DNA from 4 places in the uncultured Zhongshania sp. genome. Region 1 is predicted to be linked to each of the others. Evidence: predicted binding sites of a transcription regulator. Region 1 holds the regulator's gene; each other region holds the start of a gene.

Region 1 (4,693 bases):
CCGATCTTGATGATCCATTGAGTCGAGAACTTCACGAATTACACGGTCGGGCAGCTGCTGGAGTATATCTGCGATATCATCCGCTTCGAGACCTTCGGTAATAGTCGCGACTTCTTCCGCGTCCATTTGACGCAGGAACTGGCTTTGAACTTCATCGTTAAGATGCTGGAGAATGTCGCCTTCATTCTCGATGTCGATCAGCTGCCACAGCACGCTACGAATTTTATGCGGAGTGGATTCTATTAAATGGGCAGCGTCAGCAGGGGGCAAACCGTTTAACATGCGACGGATTTGCAGAAAGCCCCCCGAACCCAAAGCTTCGTTTAGGGTTTTGAGTTGGCTCTCGGTTTGAAGCTTGTCAGCAGTCTGGGCCATACCTATCCCTAGCGTTTTATATAGGAGACTAGATTTACCTGAGCCATTAGGTGAAAAGAGAGTCTTGGTTAATTATCCTTTAAAGTGCTCTCTGCAACAATCCGCAGTAGTCGGCAACTAGCATAAATAAGTCATATTACGCTTATTATTCTGCTTCGCCGAAACGTTGAGAGATAATGTCGAGCACAGCAGATAGCGCTTCTTGTTCATCGCCACCATCGCAGCGCACGGTAATTTCGGTGCCTTTGCTAGCGGCTAACATCATCACGGCCATAATGCTTTTGCCGTCGACTGATTTGTCATTGATACTGATTTGAATATTGGCGGCAAATGCGCCTGTCGTTGCGACTAGCTTGGCGGCTGCGCGGGCATGTAAGCCGAGCTTGTTAATGATTATTATATTGGACTCGACCATCGTGGGTACTCTAGTGTAGTTCGCGATGGCGAACTTGCAGGTCTGGATGTGTCTTACGCAAGGCCTTGGCAAGCGTTTCAACCATGTATACTGAGCGATGTTGACCGCCCGTGCAACCGATGGCAATGGTGAAATAGCTGCGGTTGCTCGCCTCGATTTTAGGTAGCCAATGCTGCAAATATTGCAGGATGTCGTCGTACATCAGCATCACGTCTGCTTGGCTGCTCAAGTAGTTCTGTACTTCGCTATCTTGTCCGGTGAGTGTGCGGAGTCCATCTTGCCAGTGCGGATTGGATAGCATACGAAGATCGTAAACTAGGTCTGCATCAATCGGCAGACCGCGTTTAAACCCGAAGGATTTCAATTGTACGGCGAGCTTGCTGGCGTCTACCCCCAAAATACGATCGCGAATAGCTGCGCGTAGTTCGTGCACCGTCATGTCACTGCTGTCGATAGCTAATGACGCCTCAACCACGATGGGTTCGAGCAGCGTTGATTCAAGCTTTATTGCATCGGCAAGAGGCAGTGAATCGGTGGTTAGCGGATGCCGGCGTCGCGTTTCACTAAAGCGTTTTATTAACTTATCGTCGCCCGCATCTAAAAATACGATGCGCAGGTGGGCGTGTTTTTTAACTTCGTCGCACAGTGATTTAAATCGAGCTAATTCATCCTGAGAGTTGCGAGCATCGATGCAGACAGCGACTTGCTTGTGGACTTTCAGCGGGCTTTGCGAAAGCTCGCGAACCAGTGCGGGAAGCAGTGACACCGGTAAATTGTCGATAGCATAAAAGCCTTCGTCTTCTAATTGGTGGAGGGCCGTACTTTTCCCGGAGCCCGATCGACCGCTTAGAATGATGAGTTCCATTTTAGCTTGCTATCGCGCGCTTGAATAAGGCTTCGGTGTTCTCGGCGCTGCGCAACTTACTGCGGTAATCGGCTTCATTGAACGCGGTCGCTAGTGCGCCAAGTACTTTTAAATGCTCGTCGTGGGCCTCGGCGGGCACAATAAGCGCGAATATAAGATCGACGGGCTCGTCATCGACGGCCTCAAAATCAATGGCCTGTTCTAATTTGAGCAACATGCCGGTGATTTGAGTGCAGCGGCTGCTGCGGCAGTGTGGAATGGCGACACCGTGGCCTAAGCCTGTACTGCCTAGGCGTTCGCGGGCGAGTAACTCATTAAATAACTCGTCCGCATCAAACTCTGTGTTATCTGCTGCAATACCGGCAGCGATATATTCAAGTAAGCGTTTTTTACTGGTAACGGGCGCACCGTATTCGGTGCGCCCTTCTGTGAGTATTGAGTCAAGTGTCATGATAATTACGTGGTTAACTTCAGTGAGTATCGCGGGTCTTAGCGACCCAGCGATTTTTCTTTGTGTTTGATTAATTGGCGATCAAGTTTGTCGGTCAGGCTGTCAATTGCAGCATACATATCCTCTGATTCACAAGTAGCAAATAGGTCTGCACCTGCAACGTGTACTGTTGCCTCGGCCTTTTGAACGAGTTTTTCTACCGTCAGAGTGACATCGGTATTGGTGATATTGTCAAAGTGTCGCTGCAGTTTTGTGAGTTTATTGTTTACATAATCGCGGAGGGCGGGGGTAACGTCTACGTGATGACCACTTACAGTAATCTGCATATATTGCTCCTTCATCGCTAAAAAATGCTGGCGCCTCGCGGCGAGTTGCAACGTGCGGCGATCGTTAGATCACCACATTGTGAGATCTATGCACGAATTTCTTTTTGCCCGCTGGCTGCGGCATAAAGGGCAGTTAATTGGATATGGATTAATATCCTCATGTTTGCACTTTTCCTCGCCAGAGAACAAAATTCCGGCTCGTGTATGGCTCTCTTTAAACTAGTCGTTTCCGCTCATTAGAGGGCGGAATGACCAGTGATTCTCTGTATTTTGCAATGGTTCGCCGCGCAACTTGAATACCTTGTTCGGCGAGTAAGTCTGTGATTTTACTGTCGCTTAAAGGTTTGCGAGGGTTTTCCGCCGCAACCAATTTTTTGATCAGTGCCCGTATTGCTGTGCTCGAGCATTCGCCGCCAGTATCTGTAGATACATGACTTGAAAAGAAGAACTTTAGTTCAAAAATTCCGCGTGGCGTGTGCATGTATTTTTGGGTGGTGACCCGCGAAATAGTGGATTCATGCATGCCGACCGCCTCGGCAATATCGTGTAAAACCAGAGGCTTCATGGCTTCTTCGCCATATTCCAGGAAGCCGCGTTGGTACTCGACGATTTTTGTAGCTACTTTCATCAGGGTTTCATTGCGACTGATTAAGCTTTTAATGAACCACCGTGCTTCTTGGAGATTGTCGCGGATATAGTCATTGTCACTGGCATTGCTACTCTGCCGAGCCATTGATGCATACTGGGCATTGATTTGAATTTTTGGCGCAATATCGGGGTTTAGCTCTACCAACCAGCGTCCCTCTTTCTTGCTTACGAACACATCGGGAATAACGTACTCGGTGTCATCACTGCCTATCGCGTTGCCGGGAGTCGGATCTAGTGACTGAATAAGCTTTAGGATATCGCGTAGCTGATCTTCTTTTAAACGGCAGCGACGCATAATTTGATTGTAGTCGCGATTGCCGAGTTGAGCCATATATTGGCTTACGACTAAACACGCCTCATCGACGTAGGGCGTGTTGCGTGGCATTTGTTTGAGTTGAATCAACAGGCATTCTTGTAGATCTCGACCACCTACGCCTGGTGGGTCGAATTGTTGGATGAGGTGTAATACCGCATTTACTTCTTCTATCTCTATCGCGTCGTTGTCAAAGCCTTCTACAAGCTCTTCTGGATTGACGGTAAGTCTGCCTTTTTCATCGATGGCATCGATGATGGCGTCGGCGATCATTTGGTCTATATCGGACAGGCGGCTTAAGTTGAGTTGCCAGCGCAAATGATCTTGCAGGGAATCTGAGCTCGAGTGTCGATAGTCGTTGTTGTAGTCACTATCCTCACCAGAGGAGCTACTGCCGGAACCGCTACCGCTGGTTTGAAATACGTCGTCCCACTGGCTGTCCACCGGAAGATCTTCTGGAATATCACTGCGTTCAGCCCATTCGGTGTCGGCTTCAGGCTGAGGCGTTTCTATTTCATTGTCACCCGCTTTTTCGGGCTTTTTGGGTTCGGCTGAGGTGGGTTCGGTGTTGACCTCAATATCGCCGTCGTCGTCGCTGATTTCTAGCAGGGGGTTGGAGTCGAGAGCGGATTGGATTTCTTGTTGGAGGTCTAGAGTAGACAACTGTAATAAACGAATCGCCTGCTGCAGCTGGGGTGTCATTGTCAGGCTTTGGCCGACTTTTAGCTGTAGCGATTGTTTCATAGGCTATGGTTTCTACAACATGATTTAAGTGGTAACGCGAACGGTGTTTTGTTCTACCGGCAATTAAATGCCTCAATGTCAGTGTAGTCGTGACACCGATTCCCTGCAATACCTGTGCCGATTCATTTGTAAGGAACATTACTTACAATGTAAATTTGTCACCTAGGTAAATATCGCGAACGATCTGGTTGTTTAGCACCGTTTCGGCGTTGCCTTCAGCGACGATGCGGCCCTCTCCCACAATGTAGGCTTTATCGCAAATGTCTAAGGTTTCACGGACGTTGTGGTCGGTGATTAATACCCCAATCCCCCGTGCCTGCAGGTGTCTAACAATATTTTGAATGTCGTTAACGGAGATAGGATCGACGCCAGCAAAAGGCTCATCCAGTAAAATAAAGCTGGGTTCGGTGGCGAGTGCGCGAGCAATTTCTACCCGTCGACGCTCGCCGCCAGATAGCGCCATACCCTGGGATTTGCGGATATGCGTAATGTGGAACTCCTGCAGGAGTGCCTCAAGCTTATCTTTGCGCTGACTGCGATTTAGATCGCGTCTGGT
Region 2 (4,693 bases), on a different contig from region 1:
CATCACCACGAAGTAGGTACCGCTGGTCAGTGTGAAATCGGCGTTGGCCCCAACACCTGCGTTAAGAAAGCAGACGAAGTTCAAATTCTTAAGTACTGCGTACACAATGTGGCTCACGCCTACGGCAAAACCGCAACCTTCATGCCCAAGCCAATCGTTGGCGACAACGGCAGCGGCATGCACGTTCACATGTCTTTAAGCAAAGATGGCGTTAACTTGTTTGCTGGCGACGTCTACGGCGGCCTGTCTGAAACTGCGCTGTTCTACATCGGCGGTATCATCAAGCACGCTCGTGCTATCAACGCGTTCACCAACGCCTCTACCAACTCGTATAAGCGCTTGGTTCCAGGCTTTGAAGCACCTGTTATGCTGGCTTACTCAGCGCGCAACCGCTCTGCATCAATCCGCATTCCATTTGTTCCAAATCCGAAAGCACGTCGCGTAGAAGTTCGCTTCCCAGATCCATCTGCCAACCCTTACCTCGCGTTTGCGGTCATGCTGATGGCTGGCCTGGACGGCATCAAAAACAAGATTCACCCTGGCGATGCTGCTGATAAAGATCTTTACGATCTTCCAGCAGAAGAAGCAGCGGCAATCCCAACCGTTGCCTCTAGCCTGGATCAAGCACTGCAAGCACTAGACGCAGACCGCTCTTTCCTCACCGCTGGCGGTGTTTTCGACGACGATACTATCGACGCCTACATTGCACTTAAAGCCCAAGAAGTTGAGCGCCTAGCCATGACAACTCACCCTGTTGAGTTCGACATGTACTACAGCGTGTAATACGTGATAGCGCTTTAAAAGAACCCGCCTCTGGCGGGTTTTTTTATGCTTGTAGCCTAGTACTCCTTCAACATGATATTGACGGGTACAGTCAGTCCTACGGCGGTTCAGTGCGAGGCGTTTTCTCGAAAGCATAGTGGGCCTATGGTGAGAGGAAATAACGAAGCAATGGACCGCCGTAGGGCTGACCCGCAGGGCGCCAAGCAGGCCGCCCCCTGCGGCGTTGCACTGGCTTGACGTAGGCCCACTACGCCTGCGCCAGTGCGTCTTGCAGGGAACGGCCTGCTTGGCGCTGTACCCGTCAATATCATGCTGAAGGAGTACTAGCCATTCTCGCGACATTATTAGACTCAGCGTAACCATAAGGAGCCATCATGCGCGTACCAGTCATCTTAAGCTGCCTATTTGCGCTGCTCGGCCAGCCTTTAAATGCGGAAATTTATCGCTACACTGACGAAAATGGACGAACGGTGTTTTCCGATAAAGCGCCCAAAAATAGCGAAACCGTGACACTCCCCACCTTAAATACGACGCCCGCGGTAGACGTCGCAGAGCCACAACGCTCCAAGGTGAACGACGTAAATATGGACCGCAACACCATTCAAATAAGCTCCCCCAGTGACGGAACCATCATCCCCAACGGCCTAGTGGCAACCACCGTTAGCGTCAGGACTGGCACACCCTTGCAAGACGGCCAGCAAATCCGCATAAAGCTAGACGGCAGCACCATCACCACCTCCAGCGCCACCAGCCATGAGATACCTCGACTTACCCGCGGCCAGCATCAAATACGCGCCATCTTAATTAGCAAAGATGGAAAAAATCTCGCTGAAGACAGCAGTAGCGTAATGGTATACCTGCCCACAAATTAAGCCCACGCCACATGAAGTTTCTCGTGCCAGGACGCACCTTATAGGTGCATACTGCAAATTAGTGACCAATTTCGCCTCATAAAACCGCTGCTCAAGCACATAGAATAAGGCCCCAAAATAGGGCTCTTCGTCCTATCGAGCAGACAAAATTATGAATTCATCGATAAAGTCCTCGCAATTTCGCTTGGCCTAGAAATTGCTTTAAGGCAAGACATAACGAACATATTGGCGATGCTATGCCTCCGAGCAATATCTACCATCAAATTCTCGACAACTTGAAAACAGCAATACTGTTGGTCGAGCCGAACCTGACCGTCAGCTATATTAATCCGGCGGCAGAGGCACTGCTGGCGGTATCCGATCAACGTATTCACGGTGAAGCGATCACTAAACTTTTTCACGAGCAAGAAGACACCCTCGTAAAACTGCTCGACGCAATCAACAACTGCGAGGCGTATACCAAACGCGAAACGGTATTAACCCTGCGCTCAGGAACAGAAATCACCGTGGATTACGCAGTGACGCCAGTAACTGAAAATCGGCGTACATCTCTCATTATTGAATTGCAGCCATTAGATCGCCTGATTCGCATCAGCCGTGAAGAGGGCCTGCTCTCATCGCAACAGAATAGCCAGGCGCTAATTCGCGGCATCGCCCATGAAGTTAAAAACCCACTGGGCGGCCTTCGCGGCGCTGCCCAGCTACTCGCTCGCGAACTCACCGATCCCAAACTCCACGACTACACCAATATCATTATTGAAGAAGCCGACCGCTTGCGGAATCTAGTCGACACCATGCTCGGTCCACACCGCGCACCGGAGAAGAAAAAGACCAACATCCACGAAGTATTAGAACGGGTAAGACAGCTTGTCGAAGCTGAATCAAACGGGGACATTCGTATTATTCGCGACTACGACCCCAGCATCCCTGACATTCTTGGTGACCGCGAACAGCTGATTCAAGCTTTTTTGAATGTCATCCGCAACGCCCAACAAGCACTGCGACAAGACACGCTCAGCGATAGAGACCCAACAATTATTATTAGAACCAGAACACTGCGCCAACTCACTATTGGCAGCCACCGTCACCGGCTAGTTTGCAGTGTCGACATTGCAGACAACGGCCCCGGCATACCCGCCAAGCTGCGCGCCTCCATCTTTTTACCGATGGTAAGCGGACGCGCCGAAGGCACTGGGCTCGGGCTGTCGATTGCGCAATCAATACTTAATCAACACAACGGACTTATAGAATGCAGTAGCGAACCCGGCAACACCGTGTTCTCGCTACACATTCCCCTGGAGCAAGCCTCATGAGCCAAGCTAATTCTGTCTGGATAGCCGACGACGATCGATCGATACGCTGGGTGCTAGAAAAAGCACTCACTCAGGCAGGTATCATTACCCGCTGCTTTGAAAACGGCGACGAACTGCTTGGCCACCTCGAGGGGGACGTTCCCGACGCTATCATTAGCGATATTCGTATGCCCGGTATTGATGGCTTAAAGTTACTATCAAGAATTACCGCCGCGCATCCCGGTCTGCCCGTCATTATAACAACGGCCCATTCAGACCTGGACAGCGCAGTGGCGTCCTACCAAGGTGGCGCCTTCGAATACTTACCTAAACCCTTTGATATCGACGAAGCTGTCGCCACCACCCAGCGCGCTTTGCAGCACGCCAATAAAAACCGCAATTTACTCCCCGAACAAGCGCCGCTAGAAGCCACCGAAATCATCGGCGAAGCACCGGCTATGCAGGAAGTTTTCCGCGCCATCGGGCGGCTATCTCAATCAAATATCACCGTCCTCATCAACGGCGAATCGGGTACCGGTAAAGAGCTAGTAGCACAGGCGCTTCACCGCCACAGCCCCCGCGCAACCAAACCGTTTATTGCTTTAAATATGGCGGCCATTCCCAAAGACTTAATGGAATCGGAATTATTTGGCCACGAGAAAGGCGCTTTTACCGGCGCCAGCGCCCAGCGCCGCGGTCGCTTTGAACAAGCCAATGGCGGCACTTTATTTCTAGATGAAATCGGCGATATGCCCGCCGATACCCAAACCCGATTATTGCGCGTGTTGGCAGACGGCGAATTCTACCGTGTCGGTGGCCACACCCCCGTGAAAGTGGATGTGCGAATTATTGCCGCCACCCACCAACACCTAGAGAAGCTGGTAAAAAACAACACCTTCCGGGAAGACCTTTTTCACCGCCTGAACGTCATCCGTATTCATTTACCACGCCTGTCAGAGCGCCGCGAAGATATTCCCAAACTTATGCAGCACTTCTTCACCCGCGCTGGCAACGAGCTAAGCGTAGAGCCCAAACGCCTGCGCCCCGAGACCGAGGAATACCTCTGTCAAATGGAGTGGCAAGGTAACGTCCGTCAGCTCGAAAACACCTGCCGCTGGCTAACCGTTATGGCAGCCGGCCGTGAAATCCACATTGATGACCTTCCGCCAGAATTGCTGGAAAGACCCCAGGGCGAAGCGGCGCCAGCATCTAACTGGCAAGATAACCTCAAGCGCTGGGCAGATCAGGAATTAATGCTGGGACGCGACAAACTACTAGATCGCGCAATACCCCAATTTGAACGAATCATGATCGAGTCCGCCCTGAAGCACACCCACGGACGCCGCCGCGATGCGGCTAATTTACTCGGCTGGGGTCGCAATACCCTGACCAGGAAAATTAAAGAACTGGGTATGGGTGGCGATGACGACGATGATTGATTTTAAATAGACAGACGCTTGATGTCGGACGTCTGATGCAAAAAAGCCCAGCACTCGCGCTGAGCTTTTTTACATCCGGCGTCAGACGCCCGTCGCCTAGCTGGAACCCAGAAACCCCACCTGCCGCCACGCTTCATAACTTACCAGCGCCACGGTATTCGACAAATTCAAGCTGCGGGACGTACCGATCATCGGGACTTTCAAGCAGTGCTCAACCCCCAAATCATCGCGAATATTCTGCGGCAGGCCAGCGGTTTCGGAGCCAAATAACAGCACATCACCGGCTTTAAATTCGGCGTCTGCGTAG
Region 3 (4,693 bases), on a different contig from region 1:
GTGGTAATAAGTGGATTGGCACCGGTGGTACGTCGCCCTACGGTCACAGTGGATATAACCCTGAAGGTATTCGAATTGGTGGCGAAAGTAGCAATAAGAAAGCGGTAAAGGTATGGGAGCGCCGAGACTTTAAAAACCTAGACGATAATGTCGAGCTGGGTACCAGAAATATTAAAGTTGCACTGCGCCGTTTGCGAAAGTTTGCCCGTACCGGCGCGGCAGACGAGCTAGATATTAACGACACCATTTCTTCAACGGCAAAAAATGGCGGCATGCTAGATTTAAAAATGGTGCCCGAACGTCACAATGCCGTAAAAGTACTGCTGTTTTTTGACATCGGCGGATCAATGGATCCTCATATCAAAGTATGCGAAGAGTTATTCTCTGCTGCGCGGACTGAATTCAAGCATATGCAATATTACTACTTCCACAACTATATCTATGAGTCCGTGTGGGACAATAATATTCGCCGGCATTCAGAGCGTATCCAACTGCTCGATATTCTGCACAAATACAGCGCTGACTATAAAGTCATTTTTGTTGGCGACGCGTCTATGTCGCCCTACGAAATTGTTCAGCCCGGTGGCAGTGTTGAGCACTGGAATGAAGAGTCTGGCGAAGTGTGGATGCGACGTTTACGTGAAACCTATGAAAAGGTTGCTTGGTTAAATCCCGTCCCCCCGCAGGACTGGAATTGGACGCAGTCTATAAAACTGGTTGAACAGCAGATGGAGGGGCATATGTTCCCCATGACCTTGGGCGGTCTTGAAAAGGCCATGGCCTACCTAGCCAAATAACAGCGTTCTTTACCGCAGTGCATTAACGCCCTAAAAACGCGATTAATGCAGCGGTTACTGCCACATTCAGTGATTCGACACCGTTGTGCATTGGTATTTTGAGCATGGTGTCGCACAAGCTTTCAATGTCTTTGCTCACACCGTCCGTTTCATTGCCTAAAATATAAATCTGGCTAGTGCGTACAGGGTTTTCAAAAACCGAATGTTTTGCGTGGGATGACAGACCGCAAATCTGCGCGCCGTCAGCTTGCATGCGTGCTAACTCTTTCGCTAGATCCTCACAGTAAAACAAAGGCGCCCTAAACAGCGTGCCGGCGCTGGCTTTGATCACCAAGGCGGTCAATGGTGCGCCACCGCGCCGCGGTAGAATAATACCGTCAATGCCACTTGCCGCCACCGAGCGAATGATCATGCCCATGTTTTGCGGGTTGGTGATGCGATCTAAGGCAATGTAGCGTTGCTTGCCGCTACTCAGCATGTCTTTGCTAATAACGGTGCTCGGCTGGTAGCCGCTGAGTTGCAAATCTGCAGCGACGCCTTGATCCTGTTTGCCGTTTTTAGAAATTCTGGATAGCGCTTTTCGATCATGAAATTCAATATCAATATTGCGTTGCTGCGCGATTTTTTTGATATCGCGAATAATCCCGTCTTCTTTATTGCTGTCGGCAAGGTGTAATTTATAAATTTGCATCGCCGAGTCTTGCAGCGCTTCTAAAACAGGTTTGCGGCCGTAAATGGTGAGAAGCTGATCAAAAAAAGCTTTGCGCTGTTGGTACTCGGGATTGCTCATAATGTATAGCGAACCTAAAAAGAAGAGGGCGGCTGGGTATCGAGGCCCGATGCTGAGTGGGCCGCGAGCGTGACATTCTTTGCGGCATTTTGCAGTTGGGTGGCAATCTCAGTGATTTGCTTGCCACTCAGTGAGCCGTCAATGCTACCGGTAGAGAAGACCAGTTCGGGCTCGCTGCCTCGGCCAAATACAGGCACGGCGATATTGCACACCGGATACATACGATCGGGCTCAATGCGGTTTAAGTGATAGTCCTCACTGCACAGCGCTTCGCGATAAAGCTCTGTCGACTGCGCTTGTTGTTCCAGGCTCCAATTTAAGCGACCGTTGCTTAGGGCAACCTCGAGATCTTGCTCGGCTTGGGTTTTCAATGTGACTTCGTAGCCGCGGGCGCGTATTCCAATGACCGCAATTCTCAGACGCTGATCGAGCTTGTCGTCAAATTCGCTTGGCTGCGCCTTTTGTAGCCATGCTTCGAGTGTTTTTGCCGGCGACCAAGCAATAAACGTCGCACCGAGCGGCCCAGTATTTGGTAAGCGAAGCCCCAGCTGAAAAGGGAAGTCCAGGGGCTTTGGAATGCCGTAATTTGCCAATAGCACCAGATGTTTCGCGCTGCGGCCAATTACGCCGCAACCTATACCAAGCTCGCTGGTTAGTTTCTCTAGCTCGGGGCGGGCGTATTCAAGAGCGGGAAATTGCGCAAACGCGGCATTGCCGGCCGCGACAATGGATGGACCTAATCGATACTGCTTATGCCGTTCGTCCTGGATCAGAAACCCGTACGTCGTCATGGTGCTTAAAATCGCATGACACGTCGCTTTATTGAGATTGAGGGTTCTAGTCAACTCAGTTAGACCAAAGGCCTTGTGCGGATGAGCCATTAAGAGGTCAAGAATTGCGAGTGCCCGCGCAGTGGGTTTGGAAAACAATTGCCGCTCCAGCGTATACGCATGAAAAAGAGTCGCCATTTCAGGCCAAAGCATAGTAATCGAAAACGAGCCGCTATTCTTTTATTTGGGCAAGATTATTTACCCCGCCGTACCTTATTTGCTATTAGCGCTGCAATTTGGTGCGAATGCACTTCATATGGGCATGATAATTGCTTTGTGTTTGTGCGTTTTTTTATTGCACTCAGCGGTAACGCCGTTAATGCACAAAACTGATGCGGTTAGAAAGGCGTGAATACGCTATTACATCCATAAAAAAACATCGCACCTCATTATTTTGAGACGCTTTAGGCGGTTAATCTAAAGTTTTCTCATTAGAAGTCGTGCATTTTTATGGCGCATACAATCGTATATTGACCAAATTTGGTGCGCTTTGAAATTATTGGGAGAGGATTTTTGATGTTAACCATTAAAACAAGGCCGCTGTTGCGTTGTGTGGCAGCCTTAATATTGCTGGCCGCCCCACAATGGGGATTTTCTGAGGAAATTAACGGTGCAAATACCGCTTGGATATTAACGTCGACCGCCCTGGTGTTATTCATGACACTGCCCGGTCTCGCCTTGTTTTATGGCGGTTTAGTACGAAGTAAAAACGTACTCAGCGTGTTAATGCAGTGTTTCAGCATAACCTGTTTAGTGTCATTACTCTGGGTGGCGGTAGGTTACAGCATGGCCTTCTCGGAAGGTTCGGCATTTGTCGGTGGCCTTAGTAAGGCATTTTTGGCCGGCGTTGGCGAATCTAGCCTAAGCGGAGACATTCCAGAAACTGTCTTTATTATGTTTCAAATGACTTTTGCCATTATTACGCCAGCACTTATTGTGGGTGGCTTTGCCGAGCGAATTCGTTTTTCTGCCGTAATGCTCTTCTCAGCACTATGGCTGCTTGCGGTATATGCACCGGTGACACACTGGGTTTGGGGCGGCGGTTGGTTGTCACAAATGGGCTTGCTAGATTTTGCCGGTGGTACAGTGGTTCATATCACCGCTGGTGTAGCGGCACTAGTGGCGGCAATCGTCCTGGGTAAGCGCCAGGGTTTCGGACAAATGGCGTTGCCTCCCCATAATCTGACAATGACCTTTATTGGCGCCGGTATGCTTTGGGTTGGCTGGTTTGGCTTCAACGCGGGCAGCGCTTTAGGTGCCAATGGTGATGCCGGTATGGCAATGCTAGTAACCCATCTATCAGCGGCCGCTGGCTGTCTTACTTGGTCGTTTATCGAGTGGATTCGCTATGGCAAGCCAAGCGCCTTGGGCGCGGTAACGGGTATGGTTGCAGGTTTGGGTACCATAACGCCGGCATCAGGCTATGTTGGGCCAGCGGGCGCCATGGTGATCGGTTTAAGCGCAGGTATCGTGTGTTTCTACAGTACATTGTGGCTTAAGCAAGTGATCAAAATAGATGACTCCTTAGATGTATTCCCAGTGCATGGCGTTGGCGGCATTTTAGGTACATTTTTGGCTGGCATTTTCGCGAGTAGCGAACTCGGTATATTCAGCGGGCAAGGCCTGGCTGAAGGTGTCACCATTGCTTCGCAGCTCAAAGTTCAATTAATCGGTATTGGTGCGACTTTGGCCTATACAGCGGTAGTGAGCTGGATACTCTTCTTTGCAATCGACAAATTAATCGGCTTGCGCGTAACCGCCGACGAAGAGGCGCAAGGCCTAGATATTACCTGTCACAACGAAGTTGGTTACGATTTGTAAATCGAATGACCACGTACCATTTTTTGGAATGTTACGTGGTTAATTTTTTAAAAAGTAAAAAATGTCGCGCCTTACGCTTTACGTGTTAGTTACTTGAAGAGTGGGGCGCGATGATGAACAAAGACATTAGAAAACTCTTCATTCAAGTTTGCCCTGACTCTATAAGAGTTAACTCGACTTACTACGTAAAACTCGGTGTCCGTTGGTAAGTGAAAGCCTTCATAACGAATATTTCTGCTTATCGTTTCTGGGTCGGTACAGGTAATACAATACTTCGTGTACCTGCTTCCAATCTCATCTATTTGCTCAGAAATTAACTATAGGACAGCGAGCGTTCATGTGAAGCATACCGCCTGGAACTGTCGAAGTTATAAGGGCTTGTATAGTGTTCGGTGGTATATGAATTCTATTGCTATCAATTTAATTGAAGAATTTTCTTGATTTATAAGCCTTCT
Region 4 (4,693 bases), on a different contig from region 1:
CCAATGGCTGATAATTTTGACGACAGCGTCGCTTTTCAGGCGGCTTTGGAGCTAGTTCTAAAAGGCTGCGAACAGCCAAGCGGTTATACAGAACCGGTTTTACATCGTCGCCGTATTGAATACAAAGCAAAGCAAGCGGGTTAAGTTTTAATAAAATTCGCGTTTTGTAACAGTTCCTGTCAGTGAGGCTTGGCCCGGATTTTCCGGGCCTTTTTTTTGCAAAGTCAGATGTCGGGTGTCTGAAGTTTGATGCGGGTGTAACGATCTTTACGTCCGACATCAGGCGCCCAGCGGCCAGCTTGCTTTGCAGCCTCTGGCAGTAAAGCTTTAAAATGCCCATAATCACGTAAAACTATTAAGCCCAGCGGAGTTATTCTTGTTATGAATCTGTCGCGTATTGACCTAAACCTGCTTGTCTATCTCGACGTATTGTTGCGGGAGAAAAATGTTACCCGCGCTGCGGAGCAGCTGGGTATCACTCAACCGGCTTTGAGTAACGGTTTGCGGCGCTTGCGCGATTTATTCAATGACCCACTATTGGTTAGAACTAGTGAGGGCATGACTCCCACCGAGCGGGCAGTCGAATTACAGCCGCAGGTACGGAATATCTTGTCATCGGTTGAGCAGGCGGTGTTGCCGGTATCCGATTTTGAGGTGACCAAGAGCACCCGTGTGTTTCGGATTATGGCCAGTGACTATGCCGAGTCCACCCTGTTGGCGCCGCTGTTGTTCAAGCTGCGTGACGAAGCGCCCAATATCACGCTGGACGTCCTTACGCCAAGTGATGTGACCTTTCAAGATTTAGAGCAGGGCAAAATTGATATGGCGATCAACCGTTTTGATCGTCTACCCCAGTCCTTTCACCAAGCTACAGTGTGGCGAGACAGCTTTTCGTGCTTGATGAGCAGTGAGAACAAGGCCCTCGACAATTTTGATATGGATGCGTTTCTGGCCGCTCCGCATATTTGGGTCAGCAAAACCGGCATGGGCGTGGGGCGCGGGATGAGCCAGCGCGACAGTCAGCGCTTAGGATGGGTAGATGAAGCCTTGGCCGAATGTGGTCACGAGCGTCAAATACGCGTGTTTACGCGTCACTATCAAGTAGCGGCCTTGCTCGCCAAACATCCAGATTTAATTGCCACGCTACCTACCCAGGTGGCGCGTTTATACGACGAAGATCCAAGATTGGCGATTCGCAAGCCGCCATTTATGATTATTCCAATTGAGCTTAAGCTGGCGTGGAGCCCGCTGCTGCAGCACGATCCTGGTCATATTTGGCTGCGTCGTCGCATTGTTGAAGTTGGTCAAGCTATTACCGATCCCAGCGGCGTTTGAAGATTTTGGCGCTCGGCGCGCGGTGAATTATCTTCGGTCTGGCGCGTCGATATTGGCGATTAGGTCGTTAATGTCGTGCAATACCCAATAAATTGAGGCTCTCGCGTGACCTCGTCGGGCAAAACTGTCATGCTTGTCGGCTTATTTTAACGGGAGGCTCCCATGATTATTGCTAATGATAGCGTAGTGGCGTTTCACTACACCCTGACTGATGACAATGGCACTGAAATTGATTCTTCAAAAGGTCAGGATCCACTAACTTATCTTCACGGCCACGGCGGCATCATCCCAGGTCTTGAGCGTGAATTGGCGGGTAAAACCACCGGCGACGCAATGAAAGTAACGGTACAGCCAGCTGAGGGCTACGGTGAACTCAATCCAGAATTGATTCAACCTGTTCCTCGCGCGGCGTTCCAAGGTGTTGATCAAATCGAAGTCGGCATGCAGTTTCAAGCGCAGGGCCAGGGCGGCCAAATGCAAACAGTGGTTGTTAAAGAAGTTGACGATGAAAATGTCACTGTTGATGCCAACCATCCACTAGCGGGTCAAGTCTTGAATTTTGACGTGAGTATTGAGTCTGTTCGCGCTGCAAGCGAAGAAGAGCTCAGCCATGGCCATGTTCATGGCGCGGGCGGTCACCAGCACTGATTGCTGAATGACTGTAAAAGAGGCCATGCGGCCTCTTTTTTTTTGCTTGTCACTTTTTGCAACGCAACTAACTTCACTAGTCCGTTCAATAGTGGCAAGAAACCTGCTTAATTTGCTTGTAGTACTTAGCTGTCAAAATAGTCTAAGGTAATACAATCACGCTTGGCCGGAGAGAGATTTTGCCTAAGGATACCCTGAGCGAATTTCTTGAAAGAGAGAAATTGCCCGATAGTTATCGGGAGCAGGCCCAAAAGAATTTTATTCCATTCATAGAAACGCTTCGGCCTTTAATGGGAGCTGAGGGGCGTGTTCCCGTACTCGGTATTTATGGTTCGCAGGGTAGCGGAAAATCGACCTTGGCCGAGTTTATACATTGGTATTTGCAAGAGCGAGAAGGTCTAAATATAGCCCTATTATCGCTGGATGACTTTTACCTAAGGGCGGCGCAGCGTAAAGAACTCGCCAGCACAACACACCCCTTGTTGCGAACCCGCGGCGTTCCGGGGACCCACGATGTTCCTTTGGCCTTGAATACCATTGCTAAGCTGCGGTCGCTTAGTGACGATGAAACCATGCGCTTGCCGCGCTTTGATAAAGCCCGGGACGACCGCGCACCCGAAGCGGCGTGGCCAAAAGTAAACGGGCCGATTGATCTCATAGTGTTCGAAGGCTGGTGTGTGGGTGCGAGTCCGCAATCACCTGCTGAATTAACCTCGCCAGTGAATGATCTAGAGCGTTTAGAAGATGGCGATGGTGGCTGGCGAAGCTATGTGAATAGCTGCTTGGCTGGCGAGTATCAAGTATTGTTCGGTGAAATTGATTATTTGCTTATGTTGCGCGCCCCGAGCTTTGCGTGTGTCGCTGGTTGGCGGAGTGAGCAAGAGCGAAAATTAGCCCAGCGCCAGACGGATGCTGCGGCCGCCAAAGGTGTAATGAGTCAGCAAGAAATTCTAAGATTTATACAGCACTATGAACGATTAACGACGCACTGCCTGAAGACACTTGCCGCGAAGGCTAATTGCGTGATGGCGCTAGGTGAGCAGCGCGAAATACTGAATGTGACGTATAGGGAGAATAGATGACCGAGTTATCGACGAAGGATGTGATCTTCACCGATCTCGATGGCACCTTGTTAGATCATGATAGCTATTCGTTTGCCGCTGCCGCGCCTGCATTGGCCCAGATCGCTGCGCAATCGATAGCCTGGATATTAAACACCAGCAAAACCAGCGCGGAATTGCATCCGCTTTCCCAGCGGCTGGCTAACCCCTATCCCTATATTGTTGAGAACGGCGCGGCGGTGGTGGTGCCCAAGAGCTGTGACTTACTGGCCGATGTTGAGATGGAATTAATCGACGGAGCGAGGCATAAGCGTTTTGCGCCGCACCGAAGTGACGTCCTGGTTTTGCTTCACCGCTGGCGCGAGGATAAGGGCTATAAATTTTCTGGATTCAGCGATTTTGATGTCGCTGCCCTGCAGGAGATTACCGGCTTGGACCACACTGACGCCGAGTTAGCACTGCGGCGCGATTATTCTGAACCGATATGCTGGGAGGACAGCGACGAGCGATGGCTGCAGTTTTGTGAGGATTTAAAAAGCGCAGGTCTGCAAGCGCTAAAAGGCGGCCGCTTTCACCATATTATGGGGCCAACAAACAAGGGCGTGGCGATGTCGTGGCTGGTTTCTTGCTTATATCCCACAGGCGCCAGACCACGGGTGATTGCCTTGGGTGACAGTGGCAACGATGTGGCGATGTTGGCGGCGGCTGATATCGGCGTTGTTATAAGGTCAGAGCATCATCCTGCGCCTGACGTAAAAAATCCGCAGGGCAAGATTATTTGCACTGAGCAATACGGTCCTGCTGGCTGGAACGAGGCACTATTAAACTTATTGACGTGATCCCCTTTGCAGGTACATTTTGGCAAAGGTGTTAAAACCAAATTAAAAAATAAAATGAGATTTTTATGGGCGATTTTTACCAAAACGGCATTATCACTACCTTACACAATTTGGTCGACCGACCTGTGGCGGAGTTAGAGGCAGAGCTACTAACATTTTCTAAACGGCGGCCAATGGCCTTAATTCTACCATCGCTGTTTTCTGAGCTCGAAGGCACAGCCTTGACGGCGATTATCGATGAAATTGCAAAAGTAGATTATATCGATGAAATCATTATTGGCCTCGATCAGGCAAACGAAGAACAGTATCGCCATGCATTAAAATTTTTCAGCAGACTGCCCCAGCGTCATCGCGTGCTATGGAATGACGGCCCGCGTTTGCAGGCGATAGATCAGCGCCTCAAATCCCGTGGTTTGTCGCCCGCAGAGCCAGGTAAAGGTCGCAATGTGTGGTTTTGTATCGGTTATATTCAGGCGTCTGGGCGGGCGGAGGCAATCGCGCTGCACGACTGCGATATTCTCACCTATGATCGTCGCCTGCTAGCGCAACTATTTTATCCCGTGGCCAATCCCGGTTTTAATTATGAGTTTTGCAAAGGCTATTATGCGCGGGTGGCCGACGGGAAAATAAACGGCAGAGTGAGTCGTTTATTAGTTACGCCCTTAATCCGTTCTTTGAAAAAAATATTTGGCTCTCTGGATTATTTAGATTATCTCGACAGCTATCGCTACCCCTTGTCGGGTGAATTCTCTATGCGCAAAGACGTCTTAAACGATTTGCGCATTCCCAGCGATTGGGGATTAGAGATCG

Evidence for each region. Region 1 encodes sigma-54, which starts transcription at its own class of promoters, with help from an activator protein. Its sites were predicted from a motif close to TGGCACANNNNTTGCNNT; they were not measured.
Region 2: glnL (nitrogen regulation protein NR(II)) is a predicted target of sigma-54. The motif match lies at 1,841-1,858, and genes of this name have one in related genera.
Region 3: AAC007_RS03855 (ammonium transporter) is a predicted target of sigma-54. The motif match lies at 2,676-2,693, and genes of this name have one in related genera.
Region 4: AAC007_RS12235 (phosphoribulokinase) is a predicted target of sigma-54. The motif match lies at 2,076-2,093, and genes of this name have one in related genera.

What each region holds. Positions count from the first base shown of each region.
Region 1 is NZ_CAXBHN010000004.1:62,917-67,609, reverse strand. Features, by position in the region: gene mgtE (magnesium transporter) at 1-375, opposite strand, end outside; gene AAC007_RS05825 (HPr family phosphocarrier protein) at 521-790, opposite strand; gene rapZ (RNase adapter RapZ) at 801-1,655, opposite strand; gene AAC007_RS05815 (PTS sugar transporter subunit IIA) at 1,657-2,106, opposite strand; gene raiA (ribosome-associated translation inhibitor RaiA) at 2,145-2,432, opposite strand; gene AAC007_RS05805 (RNA polymerase factor sigma-54) at 2,647-4,137, opposite strand; gene lptB (LPS export ABC transporter ATP-binding protein) at 4,280-4,693, opposite strand, start outside.
Region 2 is NZ_CAXBHN010000030.1:15,222-19,914, forward strand. Features, by position in the region: gene glnA (glutamate--ammonia ligase) at 1-783, shown strand, start outside; gene AAC007_RS16280 (DUF4124 domain-containing protein) at 1,158-1,655, shown strand; gene glnL (nitrogen regulation protein NR(II)) at 1,892-2,968, shown strand; gene ntrC (nitrogen regulation protein NR(I)) at 2,965-4,386, shown strand; gene AAC007_RS16295 (tRNA (cytidine(34)-2'-O)-methyltransferase) at 4,483-4,693, opposite strand, start outside.
Region 3 is NZ_CAXBHN010000002.1:329,538-334,230, reverse strand. Features, by position in the region: gene AAC007_RS03870 (VWA domain-containing protein) at 1-797, shown strand, start outside; gene AAC007_RS03865 (RNA methyltransferase) at 820-1,587, opposite strand; gene AAC007_RS03860 (helix-turn-helix domain-containing protein) at 1,602-2,516, opposite strand; gene AAC007_RS03855 (ammonium transporter) at 2,934-4,238, shown strand.
Region 4 is NZ_CAXBHN010000014.1:6,487-11,179, forward strand. Features, by position in the region: gene AAC007_RS12220 (malate synthase G) at 1-144, shown strand, start outside; gene AAC007_RS12225 (LysR family transcriptional regulator) at 382-1,335, shown strand; gene AAC007_RS12230 (peptidylprolyl isomerase) at 1,498-1,983, shown strand; gene AAC007_RS12235 (phosphoribulokinase) at 2,163-3,065, shown strand; gene AAC007_RS12240 (HAD-IIB family hydrolase) at 3,062-3,883, shown strand; gene AAC007_RS12245 (glycosyl transferase) at 3,949-4,693, shown strand, end outside.